Rhodopseudomonas palustris: one gene and its partner. The protein of the gene in region 1 interacts with the protein of each later gene in a pairwise test. Links are inferred from orthologs where the notes say so. Each region holds a gene or a part of one and is shown on either strand. Other genes may lie near its edges. The genes, in order: pheT and secD.

Evidence for each region.
Region 2: the proteins of pheT (region 1) and secD interact in binary tests that used the Escherichia coli proteins (3 or more experiments, as listed by UniProt). The link is inferred for Rhodopseudomonas palustris from one-to-one orthologs.

The regions. Positions count from the first base shown.
Region 1 is NZ_CP019966.1:38,741-47,444, reverse strand. What follows is about bases 2,420-5,489. They hold pheT (phenylalanine--tRNA ligase subunit beta), read left to right. Parts: upstream 2,420-2,783; coding sequence 2,784-5,195; downstream 5,196-5,489. Other genes in these bases: RPPS3_RS00180 (flavin monoamine oxidase family protein), read right to left, coding at 5,202-5,489; RPPS3_RS00190 (endonuclease domain-containing protein), read left to right, coding at 2,420-2,639. In the rest of the region: rpmI (50S ribosomal protein L35), read left to right, coding at 41-241; rplT (50S ribosomal protein L20), read left to right, coding at 325-684; pheS (phenylalanine--tRNA ligase subunit alpha), read left to right, coding at 828-1,910; more of RPPS3_RS00190, read left to right, coding at 2,148-2,419; more of RPPS3_RS00180, read right to left, coding at 5,490-6,659; RPPS3_RS00175 (YiiX/YebB-like N1pC/P60 family cysteine hydrolase), read left to right, coding at 7,008-7,889; RPPS3_RS00170 (thermonuclease family protein), read right to left, coding at 7,893-8,465; RPPS3_RS00165 (DUF1674 domain-containing protein), read right to left, coding at 8,552-8,704.
Region 2 is NZ_CP019966.1:3,113,111-3,121,698, reverse strand. Bases 3,882-6,835 are described here. They hold secD (protein translocase subunit SecD), read left to right. Parts: upstream 3,882-4,534; coding sequence 4,535-6,136; downstream 6,137-6,835. Other genes in these bases: secF (protein translocase subunit SecF), read left to right, coding at 6,162-6,835; yajC (preprotein translocase subunit YajC), read left to right, coding at 4,053-4,490. Also shown: mddA (methanethiol S-methyltransferase), read left to right, coding at 147-959; RPPS3_RS14580 (outer membrane protein), read right to left, coding at 1,006-2,706; RPPS3_RS14575 (ATP-binding protein), read right to left, coding at 2,874-3,863; more of secF, read left to right, coding at 6,836-7,277; RPPS3_RS14555 (Mth938-like domain-containing protein), read left to right, coding at 7,438-7,821; RPPS3_RS14550 (phytoene/squalene synthase family protein), read left to right, coding at 7,818-8,588. UniProt on the Escherichia coli protein: Part of the Sec protein translocase complex. Interacts with the SecYEG preprotein conducting channel. SecDF uses the proton motive force (PMF) to complete protein translocation after the ATP-dependent function of SecA.

The DNA of each region.
Region 1 (8,704 bases):
GCCCCCGGGGCGCTTTTCGCGCGTGGCAAAGGAGAGCCAAATGCCCAAGTTGAAGACCAAATCGGGCGCCAAAAAGCGCTTCAAAGTGACCGCCACCGGCAAGGTGATGTCCGCCCAGCGTGGCAAGCGCCACGGCATGATCAAGCGTACCAAGAAGCAGATCCGTCAGCTTCGCGGCACCCGCGCGATCTTCAAAACCGACGGCGACAACATCAAGAAGTATTTCTTGCCGAACGCCTGACCGTTCACGCCGCGCCTTGCGCGGCAGCCTCATCGGGCCGCATCGCGGCCGTCCAAACCAAATTCAGATGAAGGAGATCAGTCATGGCTCGCGTTAAACGCGGTGTGACGGCTCACGCCAAGCATAAGAAGGTCTACAAGCTCGCCAAGGGTTATCGCGGTCGTCGGAAGAATACGATCCGCACCGCCAAGGCTGCGGTCGACAAGGCCGGCCAGTACGCGTTCCGGGATCGCAAGCGCAAGAAGCGGACGTTCCGCGCGCTGTGGATCCAGCGCCTCAATGCCGCGGTGCGTCCGTTCGGCATGACCTACAGCGTGTTCATCAACGGCCTGTCGAAGTCCGGCATCGTCGTCGACCGCAAGGTGCTGTCGGATCTCGCGATCAACGAGCCGGCGGCGTTCCAGGCGATCGCCGAGAAGGCCAAGGCTGCGCTCGCAGCCTGAGGTTCATTCGAGGCCGCATCGGCGGCCCCGACGTTCAACGGGTTGACCGTCATCGCCGGGCTTGACCCGGCGATCCATCTTTCGAGAAGCGATGGATGCCCGGGTCAAGCCCGGGCATGACTTCTTGAGGGGAACGGCGGCTCATGTCCAATCTCGAAAACCTGCAATCCCAAATCCTCGCCGATATCGCGGCGGCTTCAGACGAGGCCGCGCTCGAAGCGGTCCGTGTCGGAGCGCTCGGCAAGAAGGGCTCGATCTCGGCGCTGCTCGCCACGCTCGGCAAGATGGACCCCGAGCAGCGCAAGACCGAGGGCGCGGCGATCAATCGCGCCAAGGAAGCGGTGACCGAGGCGCTGACCGCCCGCCGCGACGTGCTGAAGGCCGCCGCGCTCGACGCCAAGCTGGCCGCCGAAACCATCGACGTCACCTTGCCGATGCGCGAGCCCGCCGCCGAGCAGGGCCGGCTGCATCCGCTCAGCCAGGTGTGGGATGAGCTCACCGCAATCTTCGCCGACATGGGCTTCTCGATCGCCGAAGGTCCGGACATCGAGACCGACGACTACAACTTCACCAAGCTGAACTTCCCCGAAGGCCATCCGGCCCGGGAGATGCACGACACCTTCTATTTCAACCCGAAGGAAGACGGCTCGCGCCTCTTGCTCCGCACCCACACCTCGCCGGTGCAGGTCCGGACCATGCTGTCGCAGCGGCCGCCGATCCGGGTGATTTGTCCCGGCCGCACCTATCGCAGCGACTCGGACCAGACCCACACGCCGATGTTCCATCAGGTCGAAGGCCTGGTGATCGACAAGGGCAGCCATCTCGGCCACCTGAAGTGGATCCTGCACGAGTTCTGCAAGGCGTTCTTCGAGGTCGACAACGTCAATATGCGGTTCCGGCCGTCGTTCTTCCCGTTCACCGAGCCGTCGCTGGAAGTCGATATCCAGTGCCGCCGCGGCAAGGACGAGATCCGGTTCGGCGAAGGCGAAGACTGGCTGGAGATTCTCGGCTGCGGCATGGTGCACCCGAACGTGCTGACCGCCTGCGGCCTCGATCCGGACGAGTATCAAGGCTTTGCCTGGGGCATGGGCATCGATCGCATCGCGATGCTGAAATACGGCATGAGCGACCTGCGGCAGCTGTTCGAAGCCGACGTGCGCTGGCTCAATCACTACGGCTTCAAGCCGCTCGACATCCCGACGCTGGCGGGGGGATTGAGTTCGTGAGTTGGACGTGCGCGAGCGCCGTGCTCGGCGCAAGTGCCCTCACCCCAGCCCTCTCCCGCAAGCGGGAGAGGGGGCAGGCCGCGGCCTTTGGGAGCTACGCGGCTGAACTCGGACGCTGATAGTTGAAAACGATCTGTTGTTGAAATGATTGAAGCCCTCGCAACCCGGCACGGCGAACTCCCTCTCCCGCTTGCGGGAGAGGGTTGGGGTGAGGGCGACACGGGCACGGAGCTTGCGATGGACGATCCGAAGCAGCCGAGCTGGAGCGTCTCCCCCGGCCAGCGCCGCCACGCGCGCGAGCTGCGCAAAAAATCCACCGATGCCGAGCGGCTGATGTGGTCGGCGCTGCGCGACAAGCAGCTCGACGGGGCTTCGTTCAAGCGTCAGGTGCCGATCGGGCCGTACATCGCCGACTTCGCCTGCCACGCGAAAAAACTGGTGGTCGAACTCGACGGCGGTCAGCATTTTGCTGATGACGCTGAGCGCGCTGATGCGGCCCGCACGGCGGCGATCGAGGCGCGCGGGTTTCGAGTGATCCGCTTCAGCAATGCCGAGGTGATGAGCAATCGCGACGGGGTGCTGCAGAGCATCGCGTCCGAGCTCGCCGCAAGAGCCCTCACCCCAACCCTCTCCCGCAAGCGGGAGAGGGAGCGCGCCGAGCGTGCGGGGAAGCTGCGGCCTAAACAAAACGAAGCAACGCAGCGCCCGTCATCGGACGATTCGGACTAACGACATGGCCCGCAGCCTCTCCATTCGGCACGGCCTGCTCCCTCTCCCGCTTGCGGGAGAGGGCTGGGGTGAGGGCGACGCGGGCACGACCTTGAGCATTCAGTACGACGCGCCCACTGCGCGGCCAGACGGAAGTAACAACCGATGAAACTCACGCTCTCCTGGCTGAAAGATCATCTCGACACCGACGAGCCGCTGGAAAAGCTCGCCGACAAGCTCACCATGATCGGGCTTGAGGTCGAGGGCATCGAGGACAAGGCGAAGGTGCTGGCGCCGTTCATCATCGCCAAGGTGCTGACCGCCGCCAAGCACCCCAACGCCGACAAGCTGCAGGTCTGCACGGTGGACGTCGGTGACGGCGGCGCGCCCGTGCAGGTGGTATGCGGCGCGCCGAATGCGCGCGCCGGCCTCGTCACCGTGTTCGCGCCGCCCGGCACCTATATTCCGGCCAAGGACTTCACGCTCGGCATCGGCAATATTCGCGGCGTCGAAAGCCGCGGCATGCTGTGCTCCGCGGCCGAGCTGGAAATTTCCGAAGATCACGACGGCATCATCGAGCTGCCGGCCGATGCGCCGGTCGGAACGCCCTATGCCGCCTGGGCCGGGCTCGGCGATCCGGTGCTCGACATCAACCTGACGCCGAACCGGCAGGACTGCGCCGGCGTGCATGGCATCGCGCGCGATCTCGCCGCCGCCGACATGGGCAAGTTCAAAGACCCGGGCATCAAGCAGATCAAGGGCGAATTCCCGTGCCCGGTCAGCGTCACGGTCGAAGACAGCAAGCTGTGCCCCGGCTTCGCGCTGCGGTTGGTGAAGGGCGTCAAGAACGGCCCGTCGCCGGAATGGCTGCAGAAGCGCCTGACCGCGATCGGGCTGCGCCCGATCAACGCGCTGGTCGACATCACCAACTACCTGACGTTCGATCGCTCGCGCCCGCTGCACGTGTTCGACGCCGCCAAGGTGAAGGGCAATCTGGTGGTGCGCCGCGCCAAGGACGGCGAGACGCTGCTGGCGCTCGACGGCCGCACCTACACGCTCGATTCGTCGGTCTGCGTCATCGCCGACGACCACGGCGTCGAATCGCTCGCCGGCATCATGGGCGGTGAAGTGTCCGGCTGTTCGGCCGAGACCACCGACGTGCTGATCGAATCGGCGTTGTGGAACGAGATCAACATCGCCCAGTCTGGCCGCAAGCTCGGCATCAACACCGATGCGCGCTACCGCTTCGAGCGCGGCGTCGATCCGGCCTTCATGCTGCCCGGGCTCGAACTCGCCACCAAGCTGGTGATGGAGTTCTGCGGCGGCACGCCGTCGGACGTGGTGGTGGTCGGCAATCCGTTCGCCGACGACAAGATCATCGACTTCCCGCTCGCCGAGGTGAAGCGGCTGGCCGGCATCGAAGTGTCGCTCACCGAGATCCGCCGCATCCTCAATCATCTCGGCTTCACCGTCGTCGGTCAGGCGCCGGTGGTGAAGGTCGCGGTGCCGTCGTGGCGCAGCGACGTCCACGGCAAAGCCGATATCGTCGAGGAAATCGTTCGGATCGTCGGCGTCGACAAGGTGCCGCTGACGCCGTTCGAGCGCGGCGATGCCCCGCGCAAGCCGGTGCTCACCCAGATCCAGAACCGCACCCACCGTGCCAAGCGCGCGCTGGCGGCGCGCGGCCTGACCGAGGCGGTGACCTGGTCGTTCATCTCCAAGCCGTTCGCCGAAGCTTTCGGTGGCGGCCAGCCAGAGCTGGCGCTGGCCAATCCGATCGCCTCCGATCTGTCCGACATGCGGCCGAGCCTGTTGCCCGGCCTGATCGCAGCCGCCCAGGCCAACGCCGATCGCGGTTCGGCCGATCTGGCGCTGTTCGAAGTCGGGCAGGTGTTCAAGGGCGACCGGCCGCAGGATCAGTTCATGGCTGCGAGCGGCGTCCGCCATGGCGTTGCGTCCTCCGCCGGCCTCGGCCGGCATTGGTCGGGCTCGGCGCAGGCGACCGCGCTCGATGCCAAGGCCGATGCGTTCGCGGTGCTGGCTGCGGCCGGTGCGCCGATGGCGGGTCTGCAGATCGCCACCAATAAGCTGCCGGCCTGGCTGCATCCGGGCCGCTCCGGCGCGATCCAGATCGGGCCGCAGAACGTGCTCGGCTATTTCGGTGAGCTGCATCCGCGGGTGCTCGAACAGCTCGGAGCCGATGGCCCGCTGGTGGCGTTCGAGGTGATTCTGGAGAAGATCCCCGATCCGAAGCAGCGGCCGACCCGCGCCAAGCCGGCGCTGGAATTGTCTGCGTTCCACCCGGTGTCGCGCGACTTCGCCTTCATCGTCGATCGCAAGGTCGCGGTTGCCGATATCGTCCGCGCCGCGCAGGGCGTCGATAAGAAGCTGATCACTTCGGTCAGCGTGTTCGACGTCTATGAAGGCAAGGGCATCGATCCCGACAAGAAGTCGGTGGCGATCGCCGTGACGCTGCAGCCGCGCGACAAGACCATGACCGATCAGGAGATCGAGGCGGTCGCGGCCAAGATCGTGGCGGAAGTCACCAAGAAGACCGGCGGCAGCCTGCGCGGCTGAGGCCGCTCAGCGCCACCACGACGGCGTGCCGCTCGCGGTGGCGGGCGGGCGCTGCTCGCGCTGACGCTGCGGTTCGCGCCGCGGCTTCTGTTTGCGTGCGGGCTTCTCCGGCGCGGGCTCCTTGACGGCGCCGATCTTTTTCAGCGCAGCGTCGGCGGCGCGCTCGCCGGATTCCCAGGCGCCCTGCACCGTGCCGAACAGCGTTTCGTGGGTCGCTTCACCGGCAAAGAACAGATTGCCGAGCGGCTCGCCCAGCACCTTGCGCGACGGCTGGCCGCCGGGCTCCGCCGCCGACATCGCGCCCAGCACGTAGGGCATCTCGTTCCAGCGCGTCACCGCCTTGCGCTCGACGGCGCCCGCGATGTCGCTACCGAACAGCTTGCCGAGCCATTCGATCGCGAAATCCTGCATCGCGGCTTCGCCCTGCGCGGCGAGCTGGCGCCCGAACGAGCCGGCGACGTCGACCGTGCACAGCGAGGTCCCGCCGATATTGCCCATCAGCGTCGCGGTGCGGATGTCGTCGGCGCGTTCGATGATGGTCTCGTCGCGCGACAGCCCGAGCGGATTGCCCTTGAACTGCAGCGCGATGCGGTCGGCGCTGCCAAGGCTCAGCCGCGCTGCGGCGTCGAGCTGGCGTTTCGGCAGTTCGGGGGAGAACGCCAGATTGCCCGAGGTCAGCACGTTGGTTGATGCGGTGACGATGATGGCGCGCGCGCCGATCCGGCCGGCCGCGGTTTCGACCGCGAGGTCGCGCCCGCTCCACACGATCCGTTTGACCGGCGTCGACAGCGCAATCGGCAGCGAGGACGCGAGCTGAGTCAGCAGACTGCCGACGCCCTGCGGGCAGCCGAGCAGCGCGGTGCGGTCCAGCGTCCGCGCGGCATCCATCGCCGACAGCGCGCGCAGGTCCTTGCTGGTGGTCGCAGGGCCCAGCACATATTCGATCGTCGCCGCCCAATCGCCGAGATCGTTCGGCAGCGCGGCGGCGCAGGAAATATCGGCCTTGCCGCGTGAGGCGTCGCTGATGGCGCGGGTGGCACGGACGTAGGCGGCGAGAAAATCCTCGGTCTCGCGCGAACGGGCGTTGCGGCGTCCGATCCTGACCTTTTGGCCGGGGGCGACCGGCGTCACCGCAAAGCCGGAGCTGCGCGCCAGCCGGACCAGCGGGTTGCTGTCGGGGCTGTGCAGCCAGCGCGCGCCGCGGTCGAACGGCGCTGCGAAGCTGGTGGTATCGGTGACGCAGCGGCCGCCGATCTCCGAGGCGGCCTCGACCACGATCACCTTGCGGCCGGCCGCCACGATCCGCCGCGCCGCCGCGATTCCGGCGGCGCCGGCGCCGACCACCACCACCTCCGCCTCGCGCGGCAGAGCGGCGTTCGCTCGGCTTGCTAATGCCGGCAGCAACGCAAGGCCGGCAGTGGCGCCGAGCAGGCCCTCGAGCAGGCTGCGTCGCGAAATCGTCATTGCATGGTTTCCGAAAGCTTGGAGGCGGCCGGGGCGATCGACCGACGCGGCCAATGGCGGCCGGCGCGGCGACTATCCGGTGGGGCGACGGTGCGGCGTCCCGCGACTGTGACCAATGTGTTGAACTCCGTCGCGTTTTGCGTCGTCCGCCGACTGGTTCGGCGGTGCCGCACTGCCCGGCCGACCCCGTCAACTTGCCGGAATCGCCTCCGGCCGGCAACCGTTCGTGGTGAACGATGCGTAACTGCGCCAGGAACCAGATGAACTAAACTGCAACGGCTTTGCTCGACGATCGTCCACGAACGCGATGTGACGATGTCGCAGTAGGGATCCCGCAGGAGCGCAGCAATGGGTGTGGTGCTCGAGACCATCGGCAAGTTGATCGCCAGCTACTTGCAGAAGGAAGAGCCCGGCTATGAGCCGTTCACCCCGAGCGATCCCGACCATCTGCGTACCATCATGGAGCCCGGCGATGTCCTGCTGGTCGAGGGCAACAGCCGGATCGCCGGCATCATCAAGTATCTGACGCAGTCGACCTGGTCGCACGCCGCGCTCTATGTCGGGCCGATCGATGGCGTGACCGAACCGGACGGCGAGCCGCATGTGCTGGTCGAGGCCAATATCGGCGAAGGGGTGAGTTCGTCGCCGCTGTCGCGGCACCTTGCCTACCACACGCGGGTGTGTCGCCCCGTCGGCCTGTCCTACGAGGACCGCCACACGGTGTGTCGCTACGCGATCAATCGCATCGGCTTCGGCTACGACACCAAGAACATCATCGACCTGATGCGCTATCTGGTGCCGCTGCCGCTGCCGCAGCGCTGGCGCCGCCGCATGATTGCGCTCGGTTCGGGTGACCCGACCAAGATCATCTGTTCGGCGCTGATCGCGCAGGCGTTCGAGGCGGTGCGCTATCCGATCCTGCCGAAGATCACCAAGGCCGGCAGCCGTGCGGCGCGGCGCGAGATCCTGCATATCCGGCACTCGTCGCTGTACATGCCGCGCGACTTCGATATCTCGCCGTATTTCGAGGTGGTGAAGCCGACCATCGTCAACGGCTTCGACTACACCGCGCTGCATTGGGCCGACAAACCGAAGCCGGTCGAGAGTGACGGCCCGTTCGCGCCGCCGATTGATGAGTCCGAAACGGCGCCGTCGCTGGTGACGCAGACCGCCGAAGCCGATCCGGCCCTCGATCTCGCCGGACCGCCCAAGCTTGGCGCAGTCGCCTAAACCTTAGCGTCCGTCGCACCAGCCATCGCGATGTCCGCCGCCATAGGCGCGGGCATAGCCGCCGTCGAGCAATGCGTTCGACACGCTGGCGGTGCGTTTGGTCGCTACGTCCGCCACGACGCGGCCCTGATATTTGTCGGGGCCGATGTTGTAGATCGCGACCTCGCCCTCGGCGAGCAGCCGGCGCAGCGCCTCGGCGGCGGCTTCGGCCATCCGCAATTCGCGGGCGCATTGCGCCTTCAGTTCCGGCGCATCGATGCCGCGCAGCCGCACCCGCGTGCGCAGGTCGGTGCCCGGCCATAGATGCACCCGCGCATCGAAGGTGTCGCCGTCGATGGTGTACAGCACGTCGACCGGATGCCGAGTGGTCGGGTTGCCGGCGCGTCGCCACACCGTCTCGCTGTCGTTATCGATCCCCTGCGAGGCCGGCGGCTGCAGCCACGGCAGGTGCAGCCAATGCCGTGCAGGCAGCATGGTGCCGGCCGCAACACCGAGCACGAACACCCACGGCCACAGCCGGCTGCGCCAGGGCAGCCGCGAAATCCGGACGGGGTTCGTTCTCGGATATGGGGACATATTCCTATGATAACCCGAGTCGAAAGATGGCGCAACAATTCCGCGCAATCACCGGTTGCGGTGAGCCTTGGCGCCCCGCCAAAGTCTCAGAAGTCCGATGCGATGCCTTTGACTTCCCAGTCGCCGTAGCGGGTCGGCTCGGGACCCTTCGGGCCCTGGACTTCCTTGGCGCGGGCTTCGGCGTGCTTGGCGGCTTCGACGCGGCGGGCTTCGGCTTCGGCGAGGGCACGCTTGGCCGC
Region 2 (8,588 bases), 3.1 Mb from region 1 along the record:
ACATCTGTCCCGGTGCGATCCGGCGTGGGCCGAGGGGACGGGCAGGGGACGGTGCGGCGGTAGCAATCGTGCCTGATCGCCGTCGAATGGCGGTCGTTACCGCATCGCCTGCCGCCGCCGGCGGCGGCCCAACCGGAAACGCACTCATGATCAAACGCCTCCTGATCCCGACCTACGGTCTGTTGAGCTATGCCGTGTTCCTTGTCTCGATGATCTACGCGCCCGGCTTTTTCGGCAACACGCTGGTATCGAAATCGATCGATGTCGGCGGCGTGTCCAGTCCGGGCCAGGCCGTCCTCATCAATCTTCAACTGATCGGCCTCTTCGCGATCCAGCACAGCATCATGGCGCGCCAGCGCTTCAAGCAGTGGTGGGCGAGGCATCTGCCCGCGCCGTGCCAGCGCAGCACTTACGTGCTGCTGACGAGCCTGCTGCTTCTGTTGCTGTTCTGGCAGTGGCGGCCGATTCCGGTCGTGGTCTGGAGCACCAGCGGCATCGCCGCCTGGTTGCTGGTCGTGCTGTATTGGCTGGGCTGGGGGCTGGTCTTGGCGTCGACCCACATGATCGATCACCTCGATCTGTTCGGGCTTCGCCAGAGCTTCTCAGCGCTGCGCGGCACCGAGCCTTTGCGCCCAACGTTCCGGACGCCCATCCTGTACAGGATGGTGCGGCACCCGCTGATGCTCGGTTTCTTGATCGTGTTCTGGGCGACGCCTGAGATGACGGCGGGTCATCTGCTGTTCGCGGTCGTCATCACGATCTACATCCTGATCGCGCTGCAATTCGAAGAGCGTGACCTGATCGCCGAATTCGGTGCGACCTACCAGCAGTATCGCGAGCGCGTTCCGATGCTGCTGCCTCGTGTCCTCCGCCGGACCGCACGACGGCACGCCGCTGGACAAGCCGGCGCCGTGCGCGATGAGAGCGGAGCGGCGGTTTCGCCTCCATCCGGCGGCTGAGCCGGCCGGCGAGAGGTTGCACGAACCTTTCGGTGATCCGATCGGTTCAGCGATCGAACTTGTAGGATGCCTGTACGAAGGTGCCGTAGCGCTCGACCCGGATCGGCAGCAACTGGGTCGGCACAGGGCTGCCGAAGCCTGCGGTGTCGACGTCGGTCGCCCACATCGCCCAGTAGCGGCCACCGACACCGACGTTGAACCTCGAGGTGATGTCGTAAGTCAGAATAGCTTCGAGTTGGACACCGCGGCCGGTGCCCCATGCGGGCGAATCTTTGCTCGCTTCGTCTGTGCGAGCATAATGGATGTCGAGCGCGGAAATATGCGTGTAAGGCAGATAAGCCGCGTCGACGACCAGCTTGGTGTTCGGCGCGACAGCCAAAGTGCCGTTGGCGCCGATCCGCAGCGAGTGCCAGTCTTCGTACTGGCTGATCGAAATTCCATCCGACGATCCGCAGAATGCTGTCGGAAAAGCAAGCGCGATCTGGTGGCAATTGAACGCATCCTTGCGGTCGCGGTAGAAATTGTAGCCGGCGAACACGCCGAGCTTGCCGAACGTGTCGCTGAACAGATCGATGCCCACGTCCAGCGTCGCGTACCCGATCGTGCCGGTGACCTTGTTGTGATCTGTGTTCGAATACGCAGTCGCGCCTTTTGGATAGGTGGGGAACCAGTCTTCGTCGTTCATCTTGCCGGCCACCAACCCACCGCCGCCGGCAAATCCCTTGAGAAACAGCTTTTGCGGACCGTCGATCCGCCAGAACACTTCGCCGGAATGACCGTCGCTCTCGTAGGTGAGGCGCGATACCAGATGTTCCTGGAGCGCGCTGTTGGTGCTCATCGTCAGATCGTTCTGATAGCGGCCGTGGCTGTACCAGTAACGGGCGCCGACTTCGAACTGCCAGGCCGACCAGCGATCGGCCGCGTGCGCTTTCACCGGCAGCAGCGGCGCCTGATCGAAACCGCCGTCGCCGCGGCCGAAGTAATAGTTCAGCCCGAGCTTTATCAGGTGCATGTCCTGATGCACCTGCGTGGGGGCGCCGGCGGTGTCGACCAGGGTCTTTGGGTCGAACGGAATCTGCAGAAAGCCGCCGCCGGGCGTGTCGATGCCGCGGCGACCGAAATTGGCGTAGTCGTATTCGGCGCGCACCGCCCAGCGCGACGACAGCGCGTACTCGATCCCGGCGCCGACGGTCCAGCCCCACCGCGTGGTGTCGAGCTCAGCAGCCGGCTGATTGAGATAGTCGGAGGCGTTGGTCGTCATCCGGAAGTTGCCGACCAGAACCGCGCCGCCGCCTTTTAAGTACATCAGCGAGCGCCCGTCGGGACCGAAACTGTGGCCGAGCCGGCCGGTGAGGGTGCCCAGCATATGTTCGCGCACGCGGCAGTTCGCTGAGACGAACTGACCGGAGTAAGCGAGGCAGGTGTCGGTGCCGTCGGCGTCGATCGCCGACGCATCGAGTTCAACACCAAGCACCCAGGGCGATCCGGGAGCCTGCCAGTTGTAGCCGGCCTGCAGACCGGCCAGGGCTTTGGGGGCGCGCACGGTGTCGCCGTAGATCGACGGTCCAAACGGGTTGTCGACCTTCGCGGTTCCAAATCCGGCGCCGAGATGGCCGCCGAGATAGAAGCCGGTCCAGCTCCAGGCCGGAATGGCTTTGACGGCCGGAGGCCGCGACAGATCCCCAGCTTGCGCAGCGCCGCAGGATGCGGCGAGCACGGCAGAAACCCAGATGATGGACGTGCGCACGGCCTTTGCCCTCAAGGTCGCATGATCGACGCGGCAACACGACCGCCAGCGCGGCGGCGCGTGTCCGCGAATCGAGACTGCAGTTTAGGGACGAGATGTTCGGTTTGCGAACTCGGTAAGCTCCGAGTCCGGTTCGACTGTTGATCGAACCGAACTCGTGAAGGCTGTTACTTGGTTCCGAGTCGCACCTTGAGGCGGCCGGCGAGATCCTGCACGAACTGCCAGGCGACGCGGCCGGAGCGGGAGCCGCGCGTGGTCGACCATTCCAGCGCTTCGCGCTCGAGCTGCTCGTCGTCGATCGCGATGTCGTAGTGCGCGCAGTAGCCGCGCACCATCGCTAGGAATTCATCCTGGCTGCATTTGTGGAAGCCGAGCCAGAGGCCGAACCGGTCGGACAGCGACACCTTTTCCTCGACCGCTTCGCCTGGATTGATCGCGGTCGAGCGCTCGTTCTCCATCATGTCGCGCGGCAGCAGATGCCGCCGGTTCGAGGTCGCGTACAGAATGACGTTGTCGGGGCGGCCCTCGATGCCGCCTTCGAGCACGGCCTTGAGCGATTTGTACGAGGCGTCGTTGCCGTCGAACGACAGATCGTCGCAGAACACGATGAATCGGAAGTCGGAGGCGCGCAGCAGCGTCATCAGCGCCGGCAGGCTCTCGATGTCCTCGCGGTGAATTTCGATCAGCTTCAGCCGTCCGGCGACGTCGGGCCGCTCGTTGACATGCGCGTGAGCGGCTTTGACCAGCGACGATTTGCCCATCCCGCGCGCGCCCCACAGCAGCGCGTTATTGGCGGGCAGGCCGGTAGCGAACCGCTCGGTATTTTCGATCAGCGTGTCGCGCATCCGGTCGACGCCCTGCAGCAGCGACAGGTCGACCCGGCTGACCCGGGGAACCGGTGCGAGACGCCCCTCGGGCTGCCAGATGAACGCATCCGCCGAATTCAGCGCGGCATCGGCCGGGGCGGCGGAAGTGCCCGCCAGGTGGGCGGAAATGCCCTCCAAGGCCTTGGCGATCCGCTCCAGCAATGCGCCGTCGAGGGGCGCGCCGGGGGACGTCCCCGATGGGCGGCGCTTTGCCGCCGCTGCACGGGCGGGCTTGCGGGTGGCGGACTTCGGGGCGGCTTTGGCGGGGCGGGATTTTGTCTTTTTGGCCATGCTTGCACTTCCTGATGCCGCAGCCATATCGGGCCATGTCACCCCCGGCAACCCATGGAAATGGGAGCGCTATGAGGCGGGTGGCAGCGTTGCAATTGGGACCGCGGCGGTTATAGTCCGCGCGAATTTGCGCCCCCCGGCCGACGCTTCCGCGCCGGGCCGGCTCGCTTGCTTTCACGGGGAATCCGAATGTTCGTTACGCCCGCTTACGCCCAGGCTGCTGCCGCCGGCGGCGACGCCAACAGCATGATCATGTCGCTGCTGCCGTTCGCGCTGATCTTTGTCATCATGTATTTCCTGATCCTGCGCCCGCAGCAGAAGAAGGTCAAAGAGCACGCCGAGATGGTGAAGAACATTCGCCGCGGCGACACCATCATCACCTCGGGTGGTCTGGTCGGCAAGGTCACCAAGGTGATCGATGATGATACCGTCGAGTTCGAGCTTGCAGACGGGATTCGCGCACGCCAGATGCGCCAGATGATCACCGGCGTCCGCAGCAAGGGCGAGCCGGTCAAGGATGCTCCCGAAGCCAATGGCAAGGCCAAGGGCAAGAAGGACAAGGACGCTCCGGCCAAGACCGAGGGCGACAAGACCGAGCCGGCGAAGGACGACACTGCGTCGAGCTGATGCTTGGACGCGCCGCCTCTTTCGGTTTCTGACGGGACAACTCGATGCTTTATATCTCACGGTGGAAGGCGCTGGCGATCATCCTGACGGCGCTGGCAGTGTGCCTTTGCGCCGTTCCCAATTTCTTCCCCGAGAGCACCGTCAAGAGCTGGCCGAAATGGGCGCAGCGACATCTGGTGCTCGGCCTCGACCTGCAGGGTGGCTCGCACATCCTGCTCGAGGTCGACGCCAATTCGGTGAAGAAGGACAAGCTCGATTCGGTTCGCGACGACGCCCGCCGGGTGCTGCGCGAAGCCCGGATCGCCTATACGGGTCTCGCGACCAAGGGTGACTCGGTCGAGGTCCGGATCAGCAAGGACACGGATGTTCCGGCCGCGCTCGCCAAGCTGCGTGAGCTGTCGCAGCCACTCGGCGGTCTGCTCGGCTCGAATGGCCAGCGTAGCCTCGAAGTCTCCGACGCTGGCGGCGGCCTGATCCGCCTGACGGTGCCGCAGGCCGCGATCGCCGACCGTGTCCGTCAGTCGGTCGATCAGTCGATTCAGATCGTCGAACGCCGCGTCAACGAACTCGGTACCGTCGAGCCGTTGATCCAGCGCCAGGGCGCCGACCGCATTCTGGTCCAGGTGCCCGGTCTGCAGGATCCGACCCGGCTGAAGGAGCTGCTCGGCAAGACCGCCAAGCTCGACTTCCGCATGGTGGACAGCTCGGTGTCGGGCGACCAGGCGATGGGTGGCAACGTCCCGCCGGATTCCGAATTGCTGATGAGCGCGTCGTCGCCGAAGCAGCCTTACGTGATCAAGAAGCAGGTGCTGGTGTCGGGCGCCGATCTTACCGACGCGCAGCCCGGCTTCGACCAGCGCACCGGCGAGCCGATCGTCTCGTTCCGCTTCAACACCAACGGCGCCCGCAAATTCGCCCGCGCCACCACCGAGAACGTCGGCCTGCCGTTCGCCATCGTGCTCGACAACGAGGTGATTTCTGCTCCGGTGATCCGCGAGCCGATCACCGGCGGCTCCGGTCAGATCTCCGGCAGCTTCACGGTGCAGGGCGCCAACGACCTGGCGATCCTGCTGCGCGCCGGCGCGCTGCCGGCGCCGCTGACCATCATCGAAGAACGCACCGTCGGTCCGGGCCTTGGCCAGGACTCGATCGAGAAGGGCGAACGCGCCGCCTATGTCGGCTCGATCCTCGTCATCGTGTTCATGCTGCTGACCTACCGGCTGTTCGGCGTGTTCGCCAACCTCGCGGTGGCGGTCAACGTCGCGATGATCTTCGGCATTCTGTCGTTGCTCAACGCCACCCTGACGCTGCCTGGCATCGCCGGCATCGTGCTCACGGTCGGCATCGCGGTCGACAGTAACGTGCTGATCTACGAGCGCATCCGCGAGGAGATTCGCGCAGGCCGAAACGCGATCTCGGCGATCGACGCCGGCTTCAAACGCGCGCTGGCGACGATTCTCGACTCCAACATCACCACCTTCATCGCCGCCGCCGTGCTGTTCTATATCGGCACCGGTCCGGTGCGCGGTTTCGCGGTGACGCTTGGTATCGGCATCATCACCACGGTGTTTACCGCCTTCACTTTGACCCGACTGATCGTCGCGACCTGGGTGCGCTGGAAGCGGCCGCACCACGTGCCGATCTGACGCATCGAATCCGAGAGAGCCACACGTGACACACTGGATTTTGGTCGGGCTGGGCGTTCTGATTGCGGTGCTGACGGTCGTCAGCATCTTCGGCTGGCTGCCGTCGCTGCGCATCGTTCCCGACAACACCCACTTCGACTTCACCCGCTTCCGCCGCATCAGCTTCCCGATCTCGGCGGTGCTGTCGATCGCCGCGATCACGCTGTTCTTCACCCACGGGCTGAATTTCGGCATCGACTTCCGCGGCGGCACGCTGCTCGAAGTCCGCGCTCATTCCGGTGCGGCCGATATCGCGGGCATGCGCGACACGCTGAGCAAGCTCAACCTCGGCGATGTGCAGCTGCAGCAGTTCGGCGGTCCGGCCGAAGTGCTGATCCGTATCGCCGAGCAGCCCGGTGGCGACCAAGCCCAGCAGGCGGCTGTGCAGAAGGTGCGCGCCGCGCTCGGCGACTCGGTCGACTATCGCCGCGTCGAAGTGGTCGGCCCGCGCGTCTCGAGCGAGCTGCTCGCGTTCGGCATGCTCGGCCTGATGGTCGCGATCCTGGGCATCCTGGTCTATCTCTGGTTCCGGTTCGAATGGCAGTTCGCACTCGGCGCAATGATCGCCAACGTGCACGATATCGTGCTGACGATCGGCTTCATGTCGATCAGTCAGGTCGACTTCGACCTGACCTCGATCGCGGCGCTGCTGACCATTCTCGGCTACTCGCTGAACGACACCGTCGTGATCTACGATCGTATCCGCGAGATGCTGCGGCGCTACAAAAAGATGCCGATGCCGCAGCTGCTCAACGAGTCGATCAACTCGACGCTGTCGCGCTCGATCATCACCCACGTCACCGTGACGCTGGCTCTGCTCGCGCTGCTGCTGTTCGGCGGCCATGCGATCCACTCGTTCACGGCGGTGATGATGTTCGGCGTGGTGCTGGTCGGCACCTACACCTCGATCTTCATCGCGGCACCGATCCTGATCTATCTCGGCGTCGGCACCCATCGGCTCGACGAGCCGGCTGAGAAGCCGGCGAAGCCCGAGCCGGTCGCGCCGCCCGCGGCTGAAGAGGTTCCGGCGCGGTTTGTCGATCCGGAGCCGACCGCACCGGCCGCCAAGCCGGCCAAGGCCGGTAAGCCGAAGAAGCGGTAAGTCAGGCGGGCAGGGCTGCTGGCAAGAGGCAGCCCCGGCCGGCTTGTTTGAACCGTTGCCGTGCCACCGCATTGACGCGCTGTCGCCGCTCGCTGCCGAGCGGCGCAAACCTGTAGGGTGCCGCCGCATGACGCCAACGCTCGACGCAGGACGCTAGCTCGTGGCGCAGCGCTCCGAGTTTCCGCACTTTCCCCGCATGGCCGCGGTCGACGCCTACGGCAAAGGCGGGTTCTATTTCGCCGACATGTCGCATCAGGGATCGCTGCTGTTTCTGCCCGATGCGGTGTGGGGCTGGGACGTGACCAAGCCGGAGCAGATCGACCGCTACAGTCTGCAGCGCGTGTTCGATAACGCCAACGCGATCGACACGCTGATCGTCGGTACCGGCGCCGATGTCTGGATCGCGCCGCGGCAGCTGCGTGAGGCGCTGCGCAGCGTCAACGTCGTGCTCGACACAATGCAGACCGGTCCGGCGATCCGCACCTACAACATCATGATCGGCGAGCGGCGGCGGGTCGCCGCTGCGCTGATCGCGGTACCATGAGCAAGACGGCCGACACCGGCGCTGCTGCGTTCTGCGCCAATTTGGTGCGCGAGGCCGACTTCGACCGCTATGCGGCGACGCTGTTCGTCCCACCCGAGAAACGCCGGTCGCTGCTGGCGCTCGCTGCCTTCAATGCCGAGATCGTGCGGGTTCGCAGTCAGGTCAGCCAGCCGCTGCCCGGCGAGGTCCGCCTGCAGTGGTGGACGGATCTGCTTGCCGGGTCGGCACATGGCGGCGCCGAGGGTAATCCGGTCGCGGCCGAGCTGACCCGGGCGATCGCCGAGCACGGGCTACGGATCGAACCGCTGACGCGGCTGATCGAGGCGCACATCTTCGATCTCTATAACGACCCGATGCCGGACTGGACGGTACTCGAGCCGCATCTGGTGGAGACCGATGGGACGCTTCTCGCGCTCGGCGCCCGCGTTCTTGGCCACACCGGCGCGCAAGCAGAAGCGATCGATCACGTGGCGCGGCACGCCGGAGTTGTGGTCGGAGTCGCGCGCATCGTGGCGCGGCTGCCTTATGATTCCGCGCGTCGTCAGCTGTATCTGCCGAACGATGTGCTGCAGCGGCACGGCTGCGACTTGGAGCAGGTGTTCGGCGGCCAATCGGCCCCCGCGCTGAAATCCGCGCTCGCCGATGTCATTGCGGACGCCCGCAAGCATCTCGATCAGGCGCTGCAGGAGCTGACCGAGCTGCCGGCTTCAGTACGCCCCGCCTTCCTGCCGCTGGCGCTTGCGCGCCGCGATCTCGACCGGCTGGCG